2 regions of the Anaerobacillus sp. ABD4_527 genome follow, and region 2 is predicted to be linked to the other one. Evidence: riboswitches for the same ligand, from Rfam matches in the RefSeq annotation. Region 2 holds a riboswitch; the other holds the start of a gene.
What was found. A riboswitch is a leader RNA that binds a small molecule or an ion and turns the genes downstream of it on or off. The one in region 2 is predicted to bind S-adenosylmethionine.
Positions count from the first base shown of each region.

Region 1: another riboswitch for S-adenosylmethionine. It lies ahead of msrA (peptide-methionine (S)-S-oxide reductase MsrA); the one in region 2 lies ahead of metK (methionine adenosyltransferase).

Region 1 is NZ_JBSWXZ010000001.1:510,176-521,256, forward strand. Features, by position in the region: gene ACXAHI_RS02720 (phytoene desaturase family protein) at 14-1,504, opposite strand; gene ACXAHI_RS02725 (glycosyltransferase family 2 protein) at 1,501-2,622, opposite strand; gene ACXAHI_RS02730 (carotenoid biosynthesis protein) at 2,622-3,434, opposite strand; gene ACXAHI_RS02735 (phytoene desaturase family protein) at 3,452-4,957, opposite strand; gene ACXAHI_RS02740 (glycosyl-4,4'-diaponeurosporenoate acyltransferase CrtO family protein) at 5,144-5,662, shown strand; gene fni (type 2 isopentenyl-diphosphate Delta-isomerase) at 5,652-6,686, shown strand; gene ACXAHI_RS02750 (Na+/H+ antiporter NhaC family protein) at 6,761-8,164, shown strand; SAM riboswitch class I at 8,248-8,361, shown strand; gene msrA (peptide-methionine (S)-S-oxide reductase MsrA) at 8,461-9,108, shown strand; gene ACXAHI_RS02760 (alpha/beta hydrolase family protein) at 9,159-11,081, opposite strand, start outside.
Region 2 is NZ_JBSWXZ010000001.1:1,467,011-1,478,091, forward strand. Features, by position in the region: gene ACXAHI_RS07725 (nucleotide sugar dehydrogenase) at 1-302, shown strand, start outside; gene ACXAHI_RS07730 (MSMEG_1061 family FMN-dependent PPOX-type flavoprotein) at 294-914, opposite strand; gene metK (methionine adenosyltransferase) at 1,084-2,280, opposite strand; SAM riboswitch class I at 2,478-2,588, opposite strand; gene pckA (phosphoenolpyruvate carboxykinase (ATP)) at 2,805-4,394, shown strand; gene ACXAHI_RS07745 (ABC transporter substrate-binding protein) at 4,523-5,518, shown strand; gene ACXAHI_RS07750 (ABC transporter ATP-binding protein) at 5,530-6,294, shown strand; gene ACXAHI_RS07755 (ABC transporter permease) at 6,287-7,087, shown strand; gene ytkD (RNA deprotection pyrophosphohydrolase) at 7,227-7,700, opposite strand; gene ACXAHI_RS07765 (hypothetical protein) at 7,971-8,480, opposite strand; partial or broken gene ACXAHI_RS07770 (YjcZ family sporulation protein) at 8,771-8,878, opposite strand; gene ACXAHI_RS07775 (hypothetical protein) at 9,043-9,384, opposite strand; gene ACXAHI_RS07780 (hypothetical protein) at 9,406-9,627, opposite strand; gene ACXAHI_RS07785 (UvrD-helicase domain-containing protein) at 9,771-11,081, shown strand, end outside.

The DNA of each region.
Region 1 (11,081 bases), 960 kb from region 2:
CTTCCATGCTTTTTTAGTTGTAAGACACTGTGGAACTTTTTTTTGCGTGTTTCGATATGATATGATTCGCAACATTATTTCCGCTGATGACAACCATAGGAGATCCACCACCAGGGTGAGTGCTTCCTCCTGCGAAATAGACGTTCTTTATGTCTTTTGAACGGTTTGAAGGACGTAAAAAGCTATTTCGGAGAGTGTTGGAGGAGATACCGTATAAAGCTCCTCGATAAGCATTAAAGCGGTCCTTAATTTGAGATGGACCGATAACTTTCTCTACAACTTTTAGTTTTCGAATGGGAAGCCCATGTTTTTCAAGTTTGTCATAAATCCGTTCTTTGTACGCTTCTTCAGGCATCTCATCCTGATTAGAAAGAGGCGGTGCATTAACAAGAATGAAAAGATTATCGCCATCAGGCGAAACGTTAGGATCTGAATGAGAAGAATTTGAAATATAAACTGTAGGATCTTCAGGCCACTGCCCGTTAAACAACTCTTCGAATTCTTTTTGGTAGTCTTCTGAGAAATACACTTGGTGGTGTACTAAATCAAGTCTTGAAGACAAACCTACCATTATAACAAAGGCGGAAATAGAAGGGGATACGCTTTGAATTCTTGTATCTTGAAAAGATGGTCGATCAGACTCTTTGACGAGAGAAGGGTAAACTTCTAATAGATCTCCGTTGATGATGACTTCTTCTATCTTTTGCACCTTACCATCAACCGTTTCGATCATTTCTGCTCGACCATTACTAACATGAATAGTCTTCACTGGAGTTTCCAAATGAATTGTAACCCCTAGTTCTGATGCTAGTTTTTCCATCCCCCGTGCAAGTGAGGTGTTTCCACCTTTCACATAATAAACGCCTTGTACCATTTCTAAATATCCGATCATTGCAAACGTTGCAGGTGATAAAAAAGGTGATGAACCTATATAAGTTGCATAGCGATTGAACGCTTTTAGAATAAGAGGGTGTTTAAAATATCGTTCATGAAAATGATTCATCTTCTCTAATGGTCTCACCTTTAGCATGGATTGAAAAAGGGAAGGGGACAAGTAATCCTTCCATGAAAGAAACATCCTTGGGAAAAATGACGATTTTGATAGTTGGTATAATCGATCGACTTCCTCAAGATAAGATTGATAGTTTTTTGCTGCATATGAGTCTAGCTTTTCAAACTGCTCGACCATATCTTGTGGAACTGTACTCATCATGAATGAACTGCCATCATGATCAATGTTTCTAGTGTGCCGTTCAATTTTTATCCAATCAAAGTAATTCCTTGGATCAACACCGGCTTCTTTAAATACTGAATCAAAGATTTCAGGCATCGTCATCGTATTTGGACCGAAATCGAAATGGTATGTTCCTAACGATACCGGCATCATCTTGCCGCCAGCGTACCCGTTTTTTTCATACACATCAACTTTGTATCCTTCACTTGCTAATTTAATCGATGCAGCAAGGCCTGCGAGTCCTGCACCTACGATTGCAATTTGTTTCATGAGTAGGTTCTTCCTTTCCAAACATATCCTTTTTGTTTTATCCCTTTCATCATCGAATTGATCAGAAGACACATAAATGCAAGTGAACTAATCGGCATCATGAATGAGAGTAGAATGGACTGATTGGTTTTCCAATCCACCCAGGCTTTTTGTAGCGTGATCAATATGTAAGGAATGAAAAGAGAGTACATTGGCTCACCTATCGAATAGCTTACAACCCCTATGATCAGCAGTACGGCAGGCAATAAGTAAAAACAGCCGTAAAAGAGAAATAGAATACTAACGAGCAAACGAGACCGACCGAGTCCTGGAAACAAGTTTTTTGTAAACCCTTCCCACACATCTTTGTTAGAACGATACATATAGCATGCTGTAAATTTGGTTACATTCGCTAAAATGGAGCGGTATCCATGTACCTTAAATGTACGCGATAGGTGAACGTCGTCGATTAAACTGTTTTGGATGGAACGATGTCCACCGATACGCTTGTAAGCCTTGTGATCGACTAAAATAAATGCCCCATGAGCAGCAGTGAAAGCTGGTCTTGTTGTATGGTTTGCTGGTAAAAGAGGCAAGTGGAAGTTAACGACGAAATGCTGAAGAGGTACGAGCAATTTCTCTAATAATAATGATACTGGAAAAGCTGGAAATCCAGATAACATTGATGCTTTCGTTCTCCTAAGCATTTCAAGCGATGCTTGAATCGTGTCCTTATGTAGTCGCATATCAGCATCGATAAAGAGTAGGTACCTTCCTTTAGCTCGTTCACTTAATTGGTGACATGCAAACACTTTACCATTCCACGAAGGAGGAAGTTCTTCACCCTCAAGTATCGTGAACCGATCATCACGTCTTGTATGTTCGGTGAGTAGAGGTAATGTATGATCCTCAGAGTTATCATTTAATACTAGTATTTCGATGTTGGGATAAGAGAGCGCTTTTAAATTCGTGATAAGATCGACTACATTTTCTTCTTCATTACGAAGAGGGATAAGGACGGAAACCAGTTCCTCCTTACCCCTGATTGGTCTTTCGTTTCGCAGACTTGGCATGAACAATGAATTTATTATGGTCCATAGAAGGAAGCTCGCTAGTATGAGAATATAACTAATCACCATCAGACGATCACCTTTTCAGAAGAAGACAGCTCAAAGTTCTTTATACTTTTTCGATATGCATATAAGAAAGCATAAGTAGGTAACCCAGTAATCGTTACGGCTAACCAGAGTTGGTCTAGAAGGCCTAGGAAGATAAAAAAGCCCATCACCATCCCAAATAGGGCGACCATACGATGCTTCCAGAATAAGAAACTTTCTTGAGATTGAGGGGAAACCCTGTTATAAACGGGATATAGCAGGATATGAAAGAACAAGGAAACAAAAAACCAGCCCGAAAAGTTCTGTAACGGAACTTGATAATAGAAGCTGTCTCCTTCCCACCCCCAATAACCCTTTACAAGGTATGCAACAGGATCGATAATCAAATCGATCAGAACTGCAATAAGTGCTCCTATTAGTGAATATGCAAACCATTTAAGGAGTGAGTCATTCATCTTCCTCAAAAACTGAGCAGAAAGAACATGGGTAACAGCTACGACCATCACCCATGCAAATCCAATTCCAATCGGAACTTCAGCGATTTTATAGCCAAAGTCTCCTGAATAGTTGTATTGACCAAAGATCCATCCGTAATGAACACCAAGTGATTCTGCTGCCATGCTCAGAATAAATATGAAAATGCTGATCGAACTTCCTAGAACTTTACCGAACGTTCGAACAAAATAAAATGATGCTAACACGCCACAAAGAATGAGGAAGAAAGCATTTGCCCATTCAAGAAATGGGGGGAGGATGTCGAATCCAACGAGGATGATTCCACATCCATACCAAAATAGAAATAAATTAAAGACGATTTTATCTAGTTTGAGCATGTAATGAAGATCCCTTCTTAGCCAGTTTGTTCTTCAGATAGTTTAAGGTCTTCAGCGATTAAATCAGCTGTTAGCTGACCAGATAATGTTACCATCGGTACGCCTCCACCAGGGTGTGTCGATCCACCAACAAAGTAGAGGTTCTCTACAAGTGAACTTCTAGAAGGAATCTTGAAGCCGCCATTGACTTTGCGATCAGTCGCAACACCGTAGATCGAACCACCGTTTGAACCGTATAATTCACGGATATCTTCAGGAATAAATTGATATTCAAACTCAATCGATTCCCTGAGACCTTCCATTCCCATTCGTTCTAACTTATCGAGAACAGTTTCTCGGTATCTCCCTCGGTATTCTTCAAAACTCTCTCCGTCCTGAAGTGGAGGAACATGAGTCAACACGAAAAGATTTTCTTTCCCTTCGGGTGCTTGTGTAGGATCCGATTTAGAAGAAACACCAATGTAAACTGTTGGGTCATCAGCCGGAACACCCTCATCGAAGATTTGCTGAAACTCACGCTTTGGATCTTCTGAAAAGAAGAAGTTATGGTGTTGAAGCTGATCGAACGTCTTATTGACTCCAAGTAGAAGGACGAGACCTGATACAGTAGGAGTGTACTTCTTCAAATCTTGCTTCACTTTGTCAGCACCGGGTTCTTGCTTCAATAAAGTATCGTGAGCTGGAATGCCTTCAAGGTTACTGACGATTAAATCAGCTTCCATAATATGACCACTAGCTAATCTCACTCCAACAGCTTTCTTATCCTTTGTCATGATTTGAGTAACCTCAGTGTTCACTTCAACATCAACATCTAACTCTTCTAGGAGCTTCAGCATCCCTTTGGCAATGTTATACATGCCACCTTCGACGTAATAGATTCCAAGCCCAAGCTGCACATAGACTAGCTGTGATAAAATTGCAGGAGAATGGTATGGAGATGACCCGATGTACATGACAAAGAAGTTGAACAGTTGACGAAGATGCTTGTCTTTTAAATACTTTTCTGTTGCCTGATTCATCGATTTCATTGGATCCATCGCGAGCAAGTCCTTAAACGAATGAAGCTTTTGCATATCTTGTATTCCAGAAAGGCTCTTGCTATAAAAGCTTTTTAAGCTCAGGTCAAACATCGACTTGCAATAATCTAAATAAGAAAGAAAGTTTGAATAATCTTTCTCTGATTGTTTATGTACCTCAGAAAGCATTACTGCTAAATCACTCGTTACATCGATCTCAGCACCATCTTCAAAAAACGTTCTCCACTGAGGCTCGATCCGTGTGATACTCATATAATCACTTACATTTCGATCAGCACTTTTAAATAATCTTTCTAAAACCCACGGCATTGTGAGAATAGAGGGTCCTGTATCAAAGTTAAAACCTTTTCCAGAACGTTTGTTAAGTTTCCCGCCAGGTCTTTCATTCTTTTCGAGTACCGTTACATCATGACCATCTGCGGCTAAACGAATGGCAGCAGATAGTCCACCTAGTCCTGCACCGATTACAATTGCTTTTTTTCCCATACTCTTCTCCTCCTCAGTGTAAATAAGGTCTATACGTCGACTTTTTCCACATGCGGCTGTATAGTGTAAGTATAACCTTTGTGAAAGTAAGATGACAGTCTCGGTGTGTTCATTCTGCGAAAACGTATGACTGAACTATTACCTTAAATGAAAGACTGTAAACAAATAATGAAAGTTGGGTAGCCCATGCAAGTATTTCATCTATCGATTGCCGGATTGATCGTAACAAACTTTTTTGCGTGGCTTGCCATACATGTTTGTATCTCTTATTTCTGTTTGAGAGTCCCTGATTCCTTCTATGAGTCCATCATAGGAAGGAATCGTATAAAAAACTGGGAAGCTAGTTTATATGAGAGATTGAAAATCAGGTATTGGAAAACAATCTTACCTGATGGTGGTGGCGTGTTCAGAGGGGGTTTTCGAAAAAAAGAACTTAAAGCGCTTACGGTTACTTACGTATGCAAGTTCATTGTTGAAACAAAACGAGCGGAAATCAACCACTGGATGTTAATACCGCCTTCACTATTATTTTTCCTCTGGAACCCACCTCTAGTAGGTTGGATTATGGTCGGGTATGCACTCGTTGTAAATATCCCTTTCATCATGATTCAGCGGTACAATCGAAACAGACTTGGACTACTTTTACCTAAATTGAAGAAAAAAGAACAACGCAGGAGGTCTACCGTTGAAACCTATGGAACATGATCTTACAGAAAAACGAAAGAATGAACATATTGATATATGTCTTACTGAAGAAGTAGAAGGGCGAGGGATTACAACCGGACTCGAGAAGTTTAGATTTAAACACCAAGCTCTGCCTGAGATTGCTTTTGATGAGATCGATCTCTCAACATCATTTCTCGGTAAAAAGGTATCTTCGCCTTTTTTGATCAGTTCGATGACTGGTGGTACGAAAAGGGCATGGGAGATCAACAAGCGCCTCGCGAAAACTGCTGAAGCGGAAGGATGGGCTCTCGGTGTAGGATCAATGCGGGCAGCGATTCAAGAAGACCGTTCAGCTTATTCTTTCGAAGTTAGGAAATATGCACCTACGATCCCCATCTTCGCAAATATTGGGGCCGTTCAGTTAAACTATGGATTCACTATTGATGAATGTAAAAAAGCAATCGAACTTGTTGATGCAGATGGTCTTATTCTTCACGTAAATCCGCTGCAAGAAGTGTTTCAGCCTGAAGGAGATACGAACTTTAAAGAACTATTGCCTAAAATTGAAAGTGTTGCGAAGGCACTCGATGTTCCGGTCGGGATTAAAGAAGTAGGAATGGGAATCGATGGAAATACTGCAAGACGGTTGGTAGAAAGCGGAGTAGGCTTTATTGATGTAGCCGGTGCAGGTGGAACATCGTGGATTCAGGTCGAGAGCTATCGATCACATCAGAGTATGAGAGAACAAGCAGCTGAAGCGTTTCAAAGCTGGGGGAACGCTACTGCTGAATGTTTGATCGAAGTTCGAAATGAACTCCCACAGGCGCCAATCATTGCAAGTGGCGGTCTTAAAAACGGTGTTGATGCCGCCAAAAGTATTGCTTTGGGGGCTGATCTTGCAGGGTTTGGCCGTGCACTACTTCATAGCGCAGTAGACGACAGTGAAGAAGCGTTATCAGACCAGCTGAAACGAATTCAGTTCGAACTACAAACCGCTATGTTTGGAATTGGCGCGTCTTCGATCGCGCAACTCAAAAAAACAAATTTGCTTCGTCAATCGTAGCCGGAGAATTTACTCCGGCTTTTTGTATAGCACCCTTTTCCGAGCACAAACTAACCGGAAAGGGGGAGTGATGAATGGATTGGCTTTCGATCGTACCGTTCTTGGTCGTTATTCTCGTAGCGATGAAGACGAAACTCGTTATACCTGGATTAACAGCAGGGTTACTAACAGCTTCGTTTATACATAAGCCTCAACCTATAGAAGGACTCGAGCAGTTTTATCAATTTATTATGAGTGGTTTAAAAGATGAGAGCAACATTAAAATCATCATCTTTTTGTACATGTTTACTGGTCTCATCGGAATGATGAAATATACTGGTGGAATAAAAGGATTCGTACGATTCGCTTCTGGAAAAATCACTTCAAAAAAGGGAGCGTTATTTTTAACATGGTTATCAACGCTCGGTACGTTTAGTGCTCCGAGCTTTCGAATCGTAACGGTTGCGCCAATTATGAAAGCACTCTTGAAGAAAGTAAAGATGACCCCTCAGGAACTAGGCTTTGTAATTGAAACCACAGCAACTCCAGTAATTGTTCTAATGCCGATTGCGACTGCGTTCGTTGGCTATATGTCCTCTGTTGTCGACCTTTCTTTAAGGGGACAGGGTCTTGAGGGAGATGGCTACAGGTTGTTTTTGCAAAGCATTCCGTACAATTTCTTCTCAATATCGATTCTTATCATCGGATTTTATTTAAGTTTCTTTCATCATACGAAAACCCCGGCTACTGATGCAGGGAATATGGAGAAAGAAATTGATGACAAATGGGAAGATTGTCATCCTGTCGTTTCAAAAGATCTTCCAGCAAAACCTATGAACCTTTTGCTGCCACTAGGAGGAGTAATCTTCCTAACGCTTTTGATCACGTATTGGAGTGGGTATGAGAAAGGGTTCAAAAGCCCAGTTGAAGCATTCATCGAAGCAGATGTACTCGATGCGATGGTCTTCGCTTTAATGACAACCGTTTTGTTAACCTTTCTATTTTATTTATTTCAGAGGTTCTCATTAAAAAACCTTGTCACGTTCTTTATTGAAGGCGGTAACGATATGATGTCCGTCATCGTATTACTAACGATCGTTTGGGGACTTGCTTCTTCTGCTGAAGCATTAGGATTTTCTCAGTTTGTAACGACGAACTTAAACTGGATTCCTGCATTATTCGTGCCACCGGTGTTATTCCTGGTGGGGTCATTCATTTCATACTTTATTGGCTCTTCATGGGGGACATGGGGAATTCTAATGCCTTTAGGAGTTTCTCTCGGTGCTACTACAGGAACGTCATTGCCACTCGTGATCGGTGCTGTGTTTGCTAGTGGAACGTTTGGTGCTTTTTCGTCACCACTTAGCGATAATACGAATACAATAGCAAAAATACTTAAGTTGAACACGATGGCTTATGCTTCATTTAAGCTTAAACCTGCACTGATCGGTGCTAGCGTATCAGCAATAGGGTATTTTTTAATTTCTTTGTTCGTTTAGCACACTAATGCAAGCTTTTCTATTGACACCTACTGTTACAACCTTTAATATTGTCATTAACTTAATAATCCTTTTCAAGGATCTTCTTATTCAGAGAGGTGGAGGGACTGGCCCTTTGATACCTCGGCAACGGATTCCTATAATTGTTATACGGGAGCACCGTGCCAATTCCTGCGGCGAAAGTCGGAAAATAAGAAGAGGCGATCGGTAAATCCAAACCCTCTTCTGTTCGGACAGATGAGGGTTTTTTTATATGCACTCCTCATCAGACAATCTACTTCAAGGAGTGAATGGAATTGCAGAAAACGTCAGACAAAAAACAAATGATAATCAACCATCTTCTAGGAAAAGGTATCTATAAGGAACAAGGCAAACAGCTTTATATGTTAACTCTGAGTGAACTTGAGAAGGTATATACAGAGAAAGCTGTTCAAGATAGCAACAACACTTGGAGAAATGGAGTGGAAACAATGGAAAAAGCGGTATTTGCAGCAGGATGTTTTTGGGGAGTAGAAGCACTATTTCAGCAGTTGAACGGTGTCGTTTCTACTTCAGTAGGATTTACAGGTGGAAGTACGATCGATCCTTCTTATGAAGAAGTCTATAAAGAACTTACTGGTCATGCTGAAGCGGTGCATATCGAATATAATCCAGCGATTATTACGTATGAGGAATTGCTCCAAGTTTTCTTTGATAATCATAATCCAACATCTTTGAACCGTCAGGGTGAAGACGTCGGTACTAGGTATCGTTCCGCTATTTTTTATAACTCAGATTCACAAAAGACTTCTGCAGAAATTGCACTGAACGAGCTTACAAAAGCAAAACGTTTTAAGAAGCCAATCGTAACTCAAATTGTTCCTGCAACGAATTTTTATAAAGCAGAGGAGTACCATCAGAGCTACTTAGCAAAGCGGGGACAGTCTTCTTGTAAAATTTCATAATTTAATTTAAAAAAGAGGCTTTCCCTTTGTGGGAAGCCTCTTGTATTTTATTATCGGTTAACGCCAATGTGGTCTAAGAATATTTTTCCTCTTTCCGATTGATCAAATTGAAATGTTATGGAGGTAATGGTATCTGGTTCAAACGAGTTGTTTTGTTCAATAAATGTGCTCATGGGTATGTTGAACGTTTGAAGGACCGGTTCGGTAAGGTCTCCGAATCGCGCTTCTTCATAGAATTTCGTTTTTGTATGCTGAATCGGCAGCACAGGATGCATGCTCATCACATCGCTTAATTTGACACTAGCAGATTCACCGTTTTCAGATGTGGCTGTTATAGTGAAGTCTACAATAACTTCTTCTTCTACTTCAGATACATTCGCCGCTGCAAACGTTAAGGAGCTATCTTTCTTGAATGCATAAGGATTTTCTAACGCTTTGGTGAACGAAAGCTTGTATGAACCATTTCTAGAGTAGTCGTGATTCCATTTAAGGTAAACGCCGTGATTATCTCTCACTTTATTTCTTCTATAGTCTAATTCACCTTCATACCATTGCAATAGACCGTTTCCTTGCAATTCAATATATGGGGTCGAAGATGTGTTGACGTCAACATCCTCTTCGAATGTACTAAAGATATGATAAGAAGTATCTTCATATTTACTAATGTACGTTGTTGAAGGGAGCCAATCTAACGCATAGCGGTAATCCTCCAGCATAGGTCGGTAGGAGTTATCGTTATTCAAGGTAGCTTCTAAAAATCCAGAAACGTATGTTTTTGCAACCTGCCTCTGTTCCTCTCCGCTGATCAAGGGCTGTTTGTTCAATAAGAGGGTGAACGGAAAGTAAGTATCGTTATCACCCCAAGTTGTATTAAACTGACCATGGTTAGCTCGGTCTATGTAGAGTGCAGACTTGATCACATCTTCACTACCTGTTAAATCGATGCCATTGAATTGGCGATCTCCCTCAAATTCAGACAGGTCACTATCATATGATCCATGGAGAATTAAGTAATTTACATCGTTTAATTCAATTTTTCGATCAGCTAATGTATGATAATCAGTCGGAGCGATCGCAATAACGCTTTGTATATTGTACTGATAGTCAAACGACTTATAGGCGTTATTTGGATAGCGATCTAAGCGATTGAACTTCGCAGCTAAAATTGCAGCCTGACCTCCTCTTGAATGACCAGTCAATGCGATTCTTTCAAAATCCACTTTCTTATAAAATGGCGTTCCTTTTTCTTCAGAAAGCTTCTCAATTTCTTTTAGATGTTCGAGGAGAAGCCATGCTCTTCCGTTAATATCGCCCCCTAATCCCCCTGACCAAGATGAATTGAAAAAATTCTCGTCTACAGAGACAGTTATGAACCCTCTACTTGCAAGCAACTCTCCTAAATAGCTATATCCTTCATCTGAGAATTCTTCCATTTTATGATTGCCATGGACGATTAAGACGAGAGGGAATTTCCCTTTATCGTCAGGCATCCATACTCTGCCGTTTAGTGGAAGGTTCGTATCAGAAAAGCCCCAAAACCATTCACGTAATGAGGACCATTCTCCAATTAGTGCTGACCCATTAACCGAAGATGTTTCAATATCGACGTTCTCTCCAAACACATCTCTATGTTTATCCGTTCCGCTTCCATATGTAAACGTCTTAATATTGTAAGGTCCTATTAGAGACGGGTTCTCACTTACTGGTGAAAAAGGTTCCATCTGAACATCTAACCGTTCTTCAACAATTCCTGGAGTGAAAAGCCAGTAGAAGAACATTCCAGTTATTAGGGTGCCGAGCGCGAGCATAAAAATAGAAGAAGGTCTCTTAAATCCATGTACCAGTGGATAACCAAATAATCCACCGATGAGTAGGCCTGCACCAGCAAGAAAATAAGCAAGTGGAAGGATGTTTTCAAAAGCTTTAAATTGATCGAGTGTATAGATGATCACTCCAACCGAAACGATTGCAGC
Region 2 (11,081 bases):
TGAGATTCTTTGATCCTTCTATGGAACATCACCACTCGAGCCAGTACCGTTCGTTGATGAACGATACTGTTTCAAACTGTGATGCTTTGCTATTATTAACCGAATTACCTCTTATTCAGAATGTTGATTGGGGTCAATTGGTGAAACGTCAAAGATTGCCTTTACTCGTGGATGGACATAACTTATTCACGTTGGAAGAAGCAAGGATGATCGCCGATGAGCATGACCTAATTTATTGCTCAATCGGAAGACCAAACATCTATAAAGGGTTAGGAGCCATTTCTGTTCAACAGTCAATATAGTCGCTGTGAGTAACTTTCCCTCAATGTCTTGCTAACAGAATCGCTTTCAAGCTTCGCATGGTCTGCGAGCATCTTTGCGGCACTTGGTAACATTTCTGTATTCGGCCAATAGTCTTGCTCAAAAAGATGAGAACGCTTTAATGCTTTTCCACAATGAATAAAACATTCGACCACTTCTACTCCTATTCCTAAAGAAGGAATATTACCAAATGCCTCGCAGTCTTTAAGTAAGCCTTCCTCTTTAACGATACTCGCTTTACCGTTGATTCTAAGGCTTTCCTCCCTGCCTGGAACAAGAAATAACAGCCCTACATTGGGATTCTCCAAAATATTAAGTAGGGAATCCATCCGTTTGTTCCCCGGCCTTTCCGGGATTAGAATGTGTTTTTTATCGATCACTTTCACAAATCCTGGTTGGTCTCCTCTCGGGGATACATCGCTTCCCGAATGAGATGCTGTAGCGATTGTTAAGAAAGGTGAATGCGAGATGAATCGTTCACAGTTATCGTCTAAGAAGTTGATCACCTTGTTGGCAGCTAACTTCCCCGGCTCTCCTCCAATCGAACGTAACTCTTCTAGCGATTCAACTTTCTGTCCAAAAACGTCTGACATGGTAGCCCCCCTAACTAAATCTCAACTATTTTAAGTTTACCATTAAATGGCTTTTGGACGTTGGGTAGTTCTGTCAAATGACGTTATATAACCATTTCGCTACTTAAACCGCACAAAAAAGCTGTCGAGAATATCTCGACAGCTTGCTAGGCCTCTTAGGCTTACTATTTTATTGGTTAGCACCCTTTTTAAGAGCTTCTGCTTTATCAGTGTACTCCCATGGTAATTCGATGTCCGTACGTCCAAAATGGCCGTAAGCAGCCGTTTGTTTGTAGATTGGGCGTCGCAGATCTAACATTTTGATAATCCCTGCTGGACGTAGGTCGAAGTTATCTCGCACAAGTTGTACTAGCTTCTCTTCAGATACGGTTCCAGTGCCAAACGTATCGATCGAAATCGATACAGGTTGAGCAACTCCAATCGCGTAAGCCAATTGTACTTCACATCGATCAGCAAGTTTTGCTGCTACGATATTTTTAGCTACATAACGAGCTGCATAAGCCGCTGAACGGTCAACCTTTGTAGCATCCTTACCTGAGAATGCGCCACCACCATGACGTGCATATCCACCGTAAGTATCCACGATGATCTTACGACCAGTTAACCCTGCGTCACCTTGAGGTCCACCGATTACAAAACGACCAGTAGGATTAATGAAATACTTTGTATCTTCATCGATCAACTCTGGAGAAACAACAGGTTTAACGACGTGCTCTTTAATATTTCGCTGAATTTGCTCAAGCGAAACTTCTGGATGATGTTGTGTAGAGACAACGATCGTATCGATACGTACCGGCTTACCTTCTTCATCATATTCTACTGTAACCTGGGTTTTGCCATCTGGACGAAGATAAGGTAGAATTTCCTCTTTTCTTACTTCGCTTAAACGACGTGCTAACTTATGAGCTAATGAAATCGGTAGAGGCATAAGTTCAGGTGTTTCGTTACAAGCATACCCAAACATCAATCCCTGGTCCCCAGCGCCAATATCTTCAATCTCATCGTCAGACATCTGTCCTTCACGTGCTTCTAAAGCCACGTTCACACCAGCTGCAATATCAGCTGACTGTTCATCGATCGATGAAAGGACTGCACATGTTTCAGCGTCAAAACCATATTTAGCACGTGTGTATCCAATTGTTTGGATCGTTTCACGAACGACTTTCGGAATATCTACATAGTGAGATGTAGTGATTTCTCCGGAAACCAACACGAGTCCAGTCGTGACTGTAGTTTCACATGCAACGCGCGCATTAGGGTCGTGCGCAAGAATATCATCCAGAATTGCATCAGAAATTTGGTCTGATATTTTATCTGGATGCCCCTCAGTTACTGATTCAGAAGTAAACAAACGACGATTACTCACTTAAGTACCTCCTTAAGGATTCATTCCTATTTAATATAGTGTAATGGATACGGTACTCATTTCCCTAATAGTGTTGTCGAAACGAGACATCGAATTCAATATTAATCGGTAATATTACGCTTTTTTCCAAAAACGACAATAAAAAAGCCCTTTCCTTCATCATAAAGGGAAAGGAGCTGAAGTCTCTTGCCTTTCGCCTCTTATCTTCCAAGACAATAAGTCTTGCAGGTTAGCACCTTAATCCACTATGTGAGGAGTTGGTTGCTGAGCTTCATAGGGCCTGTCCCTCCGCGTACTCGGGATAAGAGTATCCATTCTCGAAATATAATATCGTAGTTCGCTTTCTCTGTCAATCTAATGACACAAGCCCTAATTAGAAAGGTCATTCACCTTTTTTTCACTTTTCAAGGAAAAATCCATAGATTAGTATAGAATAATTAAATGAATGTGTTATACTAATTTTGAGTTAAACAAGTTCAGAAAAAATCTTGATGAAATACTATTATAAAGGATGGGTTTAACGTATGAAAACAGCTTCCTTCTCTTCACCACTTTTGGATGCCATTTTAAATAAGAATAATCCGCATGTTAATTTATCAGTTTCTGAACTGGTAGAACGTTCACTATCGATGAAAGAGGGAACATTAACATCCACTGGCGCTCTTCGTGTTGAAACAGGCAAATACACTGGACGTTCTCCAGAGGACAAGTTCATTGTCCGAGAAGAATCAACAAAAGACAAAATCAACTGGAAAACAAACCAGTCTATCTCTTCAGAACATTTTGAAAGCCTTTACACTAAGGTTCTGGATTACCTGGGAGAGAAAAAAGATCTTTATGTTTTCAAAGGGTTCGCTGGAGCTGACCAATCAGCAAGACTACCCATCCAGGTTATCAATGAATATGCGTGGCACAACTTGTTCGCACATCAGCTATTCATCCGCCCAAATGAATCTGAGTTAAAAGGACATGAAGCAGAGTTCACTGTCATTTCTGCACCTGGTTTTCAAGCTAACCCTGACAAAGATGGCACGAATTCAGAAACGTTCATTATTATTTCATTCGAAAAACGTACCGTCTTAATCGGTGGCACTGAGTATGCAGGTGAGATTAAGAAATCGATCTTCACTGTCATGAACTACTTACTTCCTGAGCGAAATATCCTTTCCATGCACTGTTCGGCGAACGTAGGAAAAGAAGGCGATGTGGCTCTCTTCTTCGGTCTATCAGGTACAGGAAAGACGACACTATCAGCAGACGCAAACCGTCGCTTGATCGGTGACGATGAACATGGCTGGTCCATGAACGGCGTCTTCAACATCGAAGGTGGCTGCTACGCTAAATGTATTAATTTATCTAGAGAAAAAGAGCCTCAAATTTGGGATGCAATTCGATTCGGCACTGTTCTTGAGAACGTTGCACTAGACAACAGTTCGAGACTGCCTGATTATGATGATACAAGTTTAACTGAAAATACGCGTGCTGCATATCCGATCGATGCAATTCCAAACATTGCAGTTCCGAGTGTGGCTGGTCACCCTAACACGATTATCTTTTTGACTGCAGACGCTTTCGGAGTTCTACCGCCAATCAGTAAACTGACAAAAGAACAAGCGATGTTCCACTTCCTATCTGGTTACACAAGTAAGCTTGCCGGAACTGAAAGAGGCGTTACGTCTCCACAAGCAACGTTCTCGACTTGCTTTGGTGCACCGTTCCTACCACTTCCTGCTCACCGATATGCAGATATGCTGGGTGAGAAAATCATGGAACATGATGTTGAAGTCTTCCTAGTAAACACAGGCTGGTCAGGCGGGAGCTACGGCGAAGGTGAGCGTATGAAACTTTCTTATACTCGTTCGATGGTTCATGCTGCTCTAAACGGTGAACTTGACAGTGTCGAAACGAAAAAAGATCCAATCTTCGGTTTACACGTTCCTGCCCATTGCCCAGGTGTTCCTGCAGAAGTTCTTCAACCGAGGCAAACATGGAATGACAAAGATAAATACGATGAGAAAGCAAAAGAACTAGCGACTCAGTTCGTGAAAAACTTTGACAAATTCTCAAACGTTTCAGATGAGATTAAAAACGCAGGACCTACTATTGATTTATAATTCACAAAGCACCCTCAGCGGGTGCTTTTTTATTTCCTGTTGCTTGTAGGCAAACACACAATGATGCTTTCTACATAAGCTATAGTATTTCAACGTGCTTATTTTAAAGGCAACAGGAGGTTATTCAAATGCCAAAAGGCTGGATGACGAAAACGATCATATTTATCGCAATATGTTCACTTTTTCTTATGTCTGCATGCAGTAATAACAGTGATAACACGGTAAGAGTTGCCGAAGTAACCCGATCCATCTTCTATGCTCCTCAATATGTTGCATTGTCTGAAGGGATATTTGAGAAGCATGGAATCAATGTTGAACTAACCACGACATGGGGTGGAGACAAAACGATGACAACGCTCCTATCTGATGGAGCAGACATCGCACTCGTAGGATCTGAAACCTCTATTTATGTGTATGCCCAAGGGACTTCTGATCCAGTAATCAATTTTGCGCAACTCACACAAACAGATGGCACTTTTCTTGTTTCAAGGAAGGCGATGGAACATTTTAAATGGATCGATGTAAAAGGAAGTACATTTCTTGGTCAGCGTAAAGGTGGAATGCCTCAGATGGCAGGAGAGTTCGTTCTGAAAGAAAAAGGCATCGACCCTCACAATGATATGACGCTGATCCAAAATATTGATTTCGCCAACATCGCAAATGCCTATGCTTCTGGAAAAGGAGATTTTGTGCAGCTTTTTGAACCGACTGCCAGTATCTTTGAAGCTCAGGGACTCGGCCACATCGTCGCTTCTTTCGGAAAAGAATCCGGCAAGATTCCTTATACAGTCTACATGGCTAAGGATAGCTTCCTTAAGAAAAACGATGATGTTGCTACACGTTTTACAGCTGCTATTTATGAAGCACAAGCTTGGGTCGACACTCATTCATCCGAAGAGATCGCAAAATCCATTCAACCCTACTTTGAAGACACCGAGTTGTCATTGATCACCACCGTTGTTGACCGCTATAAAAGTCAGCATTCTTATGCTACAAATCCAATTCTAGATGAAGAAGAGTGGAACAATTTACAAACGATTATGGATGAAGCGGGGGAACTCCCGAAACGGATCGATCATAAGACTTTAGTGGATACCACCTTTGCAGAAAAAGCACAGCAATAGGAGGAAATCCAATGTCATTTCTTCATCTTGATGCAATCACACATGTTTATTTCACGAAAGAATCTGCAAAAGTTGCAATCTCAGAACTTACTTTTCATATTGATGAGGGGGAGTTCGTATCTTTGCTTGGACCTTCAGGATGTGGTAAATCGACTGTTCTTTCTCTCATATCAGGATTGCAATCTCCCACAAGCGGGACTATAACACTCCAGAACAAAACCATTACTGCACCGACTGAACAAGTAGGATATATGTTGCAGCAGGACTATTTGTTTCCTTGGAAGACAATCGAAGAGAATTGTATGCTCGGTTTAAAACTTACCAATCAGATTACGACAGAGAATAAAGAAAAAACGTTAGGGTTTCTTGAAGAAATGGGCTTAGGTGATGTTAAAAATGCCTATCCAAACCAGCTGTCTGGTGGCATGAGGCAACGAGTAGCTTTAGTTAGAACTCTCGCCACACAGCCCGATTTGCTACTGTTAGACGAACCTTTTTCAGCGCTCGATTACCAAACGAAACTGAAACTGGAGAACCTTGTATCTTCTATCTTAAAAACTAGGAAAAAGACGGCGTTACTCGTTACTCATGATATCGGTGAAGCAATCGCGATGTCTGACAGAGTTGTTCTTTTATCGAAGCGTCCTGGAAAGCTTGCAAAGATCTTTGAAATTCCAGAGCATCTAAGAGAACTCACACCGTTTGAAGCAAGAAATAATCCAGACTTTGGTAATCACTTCCAATCGATCTGGGAGGAGCTCGAATCACATGAATAGCCCCCAGCTAAAGAAACAGCATGCTCATTACCTTAATGAATTAAAGGTAGAAAAGCGAATCGTATTTACATGGCAACTCTTTATACTAATCGCTTTCTTCTCTTTATGGGAACTAGCTGGAAGACTATCATGGGTAGATCCATTACTATTTAGCTATCCCTCAAAAATCGGTGAACTGTTTCTTATAAAGTTATTCGATGGTTCATTAGTCGTTCACACTACCGTAACCCTCCTCGAAACGGTAGCTGGCTTTATACTAGGAACAGCTTTAGGGACTTTGTTTGCCGCAGGATTATGGTGGTCGCAAAAAGCCTCTAAAATAGCTGATCCATACCTTGTCGTACTAAATTCTATGCCAAAAGTAGCTCTTGGACCAATTATTATCGTAGCGCTCGGTCCAGGATACCTTTCGATTATCGCTATGGGAGCTTCCATTTCAATCATTATTACGACATTAGTGGTTTATCACGCATTTCATACCGTTGAACCTAATTTCGTCAAAGTCATCCGTTCCTTTGGAGGCAACAAAAAGCAAACTTTTCTAGAAGCGATTTTACCAGCCTCTTTCCCAGCAATTATCTCTACCCTCAAAGTTAACGTAGGACTATCCTGGGTTGGCGTCATTGTTGGAGAATTTCTCGTATCTAAAAAAGGGCTAGGCTACATGATTATTTACGGTTTTCAGGTATTCAATTTCACACTCGTGCTACTAAGTCTCGTTATGATCGCAATCTTTTCATCGATTATGTATGTGATTGTAGAATGGATCGAAAGAAAACTAATAAGAAACTAGCCTTCATGAAGGCTAGTTTCAGTTTGTAGAGAAACCTATGTCTTAATACTGTGCTCCCTATGGTCCCTCTTAATTGATGAGAATAAGTCAGAAAGGAACCTTTTAATATAAAAAGTCCAGTTTTTTCAACTGGACTTTTTCACATTGATTTGTTTAAGTTCTCCAAACAGAATGGTAGTACTTTGTCTTTCATCATAAAACTATACCGTTCATTCGTCGGAAGATCTGTAGGGAGATCTTGGAGCAATACTGGACCATTCGTTTCCATATAGTCCTCTTTTGATATTAGGTGATCAATTTCTGCATAGTAGACGTTTTTGATGATCGTTCCACCCTTGCCTTCTACGCGGTATTGGCCTACGTACCGTATTGTGTTCACTACGCCACCCGTTTCTTCATAAACCTCTCGGACTGCGGCTTCCTTTGCAGTTTCACCTTCTTCAACTTTTCCACCAGGAAACTCAATTCCTCTTCTAGAATGTTCGGTCAGAAGCCATTTTCCTTCAAACTGACAAATGACCCAAACATGCTTTGGATAAAGCGAATAAGGGTGATCCTTAAAGGAAAGTTTCACCTGATTATGATAATAATCCGTAAACGTAAGTTCGCTCATTTGATAACCTCGTCTTTTAGTTTCTTACTTTATTGTAAAAGAGTACAGATTGGATGTCCAATTTACCAGATTAGATTAGAGTGTTTTGAAACGCAGAGATATTAAAAATACATATAACAACCATGTATTAAGTTGTTGAAACCACTTTATATATTATTCCATAGACTTTACTATTGAATGATATGAATTGATCGTTTTAAGTTAAATCAATGTTACCTAGATAGGAGGAATGTAAAAAATAACAAAATAAAAATGGGCCAAGGCCCATTTTTATTGAATCGTAAAGTTTTGTATGATCCAGTCGTTATTCGTGTATTCGAAATCGATCTCTATCGTGTATGTTCCGTAAAGATCACTTTCGTTCGTTTGGACTAGCTTATATTCAAATTCGTTTACTTTTTTAAGATCGTACTCATTTTCATAATCAACCCACGGGAAAAGTTCCGTAGGTTTTAAGTACAGTTCCCCATCATTTTCTTCATAATAGAAGTCTGTAATTTCATTCGCTAGTTCTTCTGATGCAACGCCTTGTAAATGGTTACTTATTTCTTCTTTTGAAGAGAACTTTTCAACTTTGTAATTTTCATCCGTTTTTTGAATAATACGTTCTATCAGTTCATTCGTTACCTTTTTTTCATCTAATCCCTTAACTTCTTTGGACTTTGCTTGCGCTTTTGTCTCAAAGCTTGAAACCATCATTTCAGTGTGGTTTTGGGCTACTTTCGTTAAATCAGCTCCACAGCCTGCAGTTATACTCACCATAAAAAGTAGTATTAGCATGCTTATGTATCTCATTATAATTCCCATCCTTTGATTCGTGTTGTTTGTGTCTTATAGAACGATTCCTCATTTTCCAAGGTGTCAAACCGCTCATTTCGAGAAATGTACTTTTTTACTACTATTACAATTGCTGTTCTTCTACTTATAAGACGATTGAATAGATCAAAAAGTTTCATTAAAGAAATTCTTCAAATTATTATGACCAACTTACATAAAAAAAGCTGTCATAGGCGACAGCTTAAACCTTAGCAATATGGATTATACCCAGCTCCACCAACTTGAGGCGGTGGGCAGCAGCCTCCTCCAAACGCACCTGCTCCAACGATAATCAATAACAAGAATAGAACAACGATTAAAGCAAAGCCTTTTCCGTAACCACCTTGTTGCTCTTTACCCATATACGTATCCCCCCAAAATAATTAATTACTACAATATACTCTATGTCAAAAACCTAATTTAGGAAGGGCATGAGCGGAGAAAAAGAAAAAATATACGGCATTTGCCCTCATTCATCGTGAAGAGCATAAAAAAAAGCTGTCGTAGGCGACAGCTTTTTAACTTACTATTTTCTAGTATGAGTATTTAAAGCATCCAACACTCCCATTTGTTCGATCTGTGCTTTTGTTTCTGGAGTACCTAATTGATGAACTAGATAATAAAGATCATAAATCGCATTATCTGTCCAATCGCGATGACTATCAACTTCTTTCTCATCGAAATGGTTAGTTGAGAAGAAATCATGCTGTTGTACATATTTTTGTGATCTTAATTTCTCAATCGCTTGTTGGATTTTCATATATTCTTCATGATTCGCTTTAATCTTAAAAGAGTTTAATTGATGACCCTCGATCTCTGTTTCGTGAAGCTCACCTTTAGGGGTAACATAGTACGTTTTCTTAATCATATTCATCCTCCTTCAATCTTTTTAAACAGGGCTATCCTGCCTGTGAGTATACCCTTTGTACTCGTGCTGAGCTGCATCGATCGTCTGCTCTACATTGAGGTGAGAATAAAAGACGCCTACATCCCTTCCAGCTTCGTTTGCCTCTTCAACAAGAAGGTCGTAGTACGATTTTTCTTTCTCGTCATTAGCTACATGAAATTGCTTCCGATCATGGTCAACTATTACAAGAACATCGCTTTCCACTCTCTTTCCTCCTCACGACTATTCTTACAGAAACATTACCCGAATCTCTATTAAACTAATCTTTTCTAATTCTAACTAATCGTCGCCTAAATCTGTGTTAAAATGAACGGATGAATCTATAGAATAAAGTTCAGGTGATGATCATGAATTTTACGAAAACTCCCCACCAAGAAATATCTGAATCCAGCCTAGCAGCACCCTTAACATCAACTGGTGGTGAAGGAGTTGCGAAAACGGAACTTGATAGAGACTTCTTTCTAGAACTATTAAGCTCAGGCATTCGATTAAACGATCGCCAAATACAAGCTGTACAACATACGTCCGGACCTCTTTTAACCATCGCCGGTGCTGGAAGCGGGAAAACATCAGTACTGACTGCGCGAACAGCGTACCTTATGACGGTAAAAGAAATCGACCCTTCCAATATTTTACTTATTACATTTACAAGAAAAGCTTCAGAAGAAATGAGGCAGCGAATCAGCGCGCTTCCCGGTGTTGCTCCTTCTCAAGCAAACAGTTTAACAGCTGGTACTTTTCATTCGATCTTTTTAAAACTATTGAGAAGCATTGGATACAACCAGAAAATATTAAACAGCGAACGCCATAAACAAATCATTATCAAGAATATCTTGAGAAAATTAAATAGTACACAAAGTTCTTTACCTGAAATCATGCTTTCTTCGATTTCTTCCTGTAAGGTTAAAATGATTGAGCCTCACGATGTACCCGAAGGGAAAGAAACAGAAGAATTAAAGAAAGCATACCAAGAATATGAAACATGGAAAGCCTCTAATGGCTACATGGATTTTGATGATATCCTTGTATTTACATACCGTGAATTCCTGAACAATCCACAGCTTCTTCAGAAAATGCAGAAGCGTTTTCAATATGTACTCGTTGATGAGTTTCAAGATACGAATCCAATTCAGTATGAACTGATCAAGTCCATCGCTGCACCACATAATAATCTATTTGTCGTAGGCGACGATGACCAGGTCATCTATTCCTTTAATGGCGCAAACAGTTCTATCATTCTTGAGTTTGATAACACCTATCCTGATGCAAAAGTTGTTACGCTCGATACAAACTATCGATCTACACCAGATATCGTCGGACTTGGAAATCATATTATCAAACATAATGAATATAGAAGATCCAAATGGATGAATGCGACGGATAAAGAGGGAAGAAAACCATCCTATATACGACCTGCAACAACTGAAGAAGAAGCCACTATCGTCCTTGAAAACATTAGGAAACAGAAACGCGAATGGAAAGACATCGTCATCCTTACAAGAACTTATACGAATGCAAGAGCGATCTTTGAGCAACTCGTCGAGCAAGATATACCATTTAACGCACAAGGAATGAAGCAAGTATTCTATGAACAAACAATCATTAAAGGCATGCTCGATCACCTAAGACTCGCTTATCAGCACGATAGCCTCGATGCA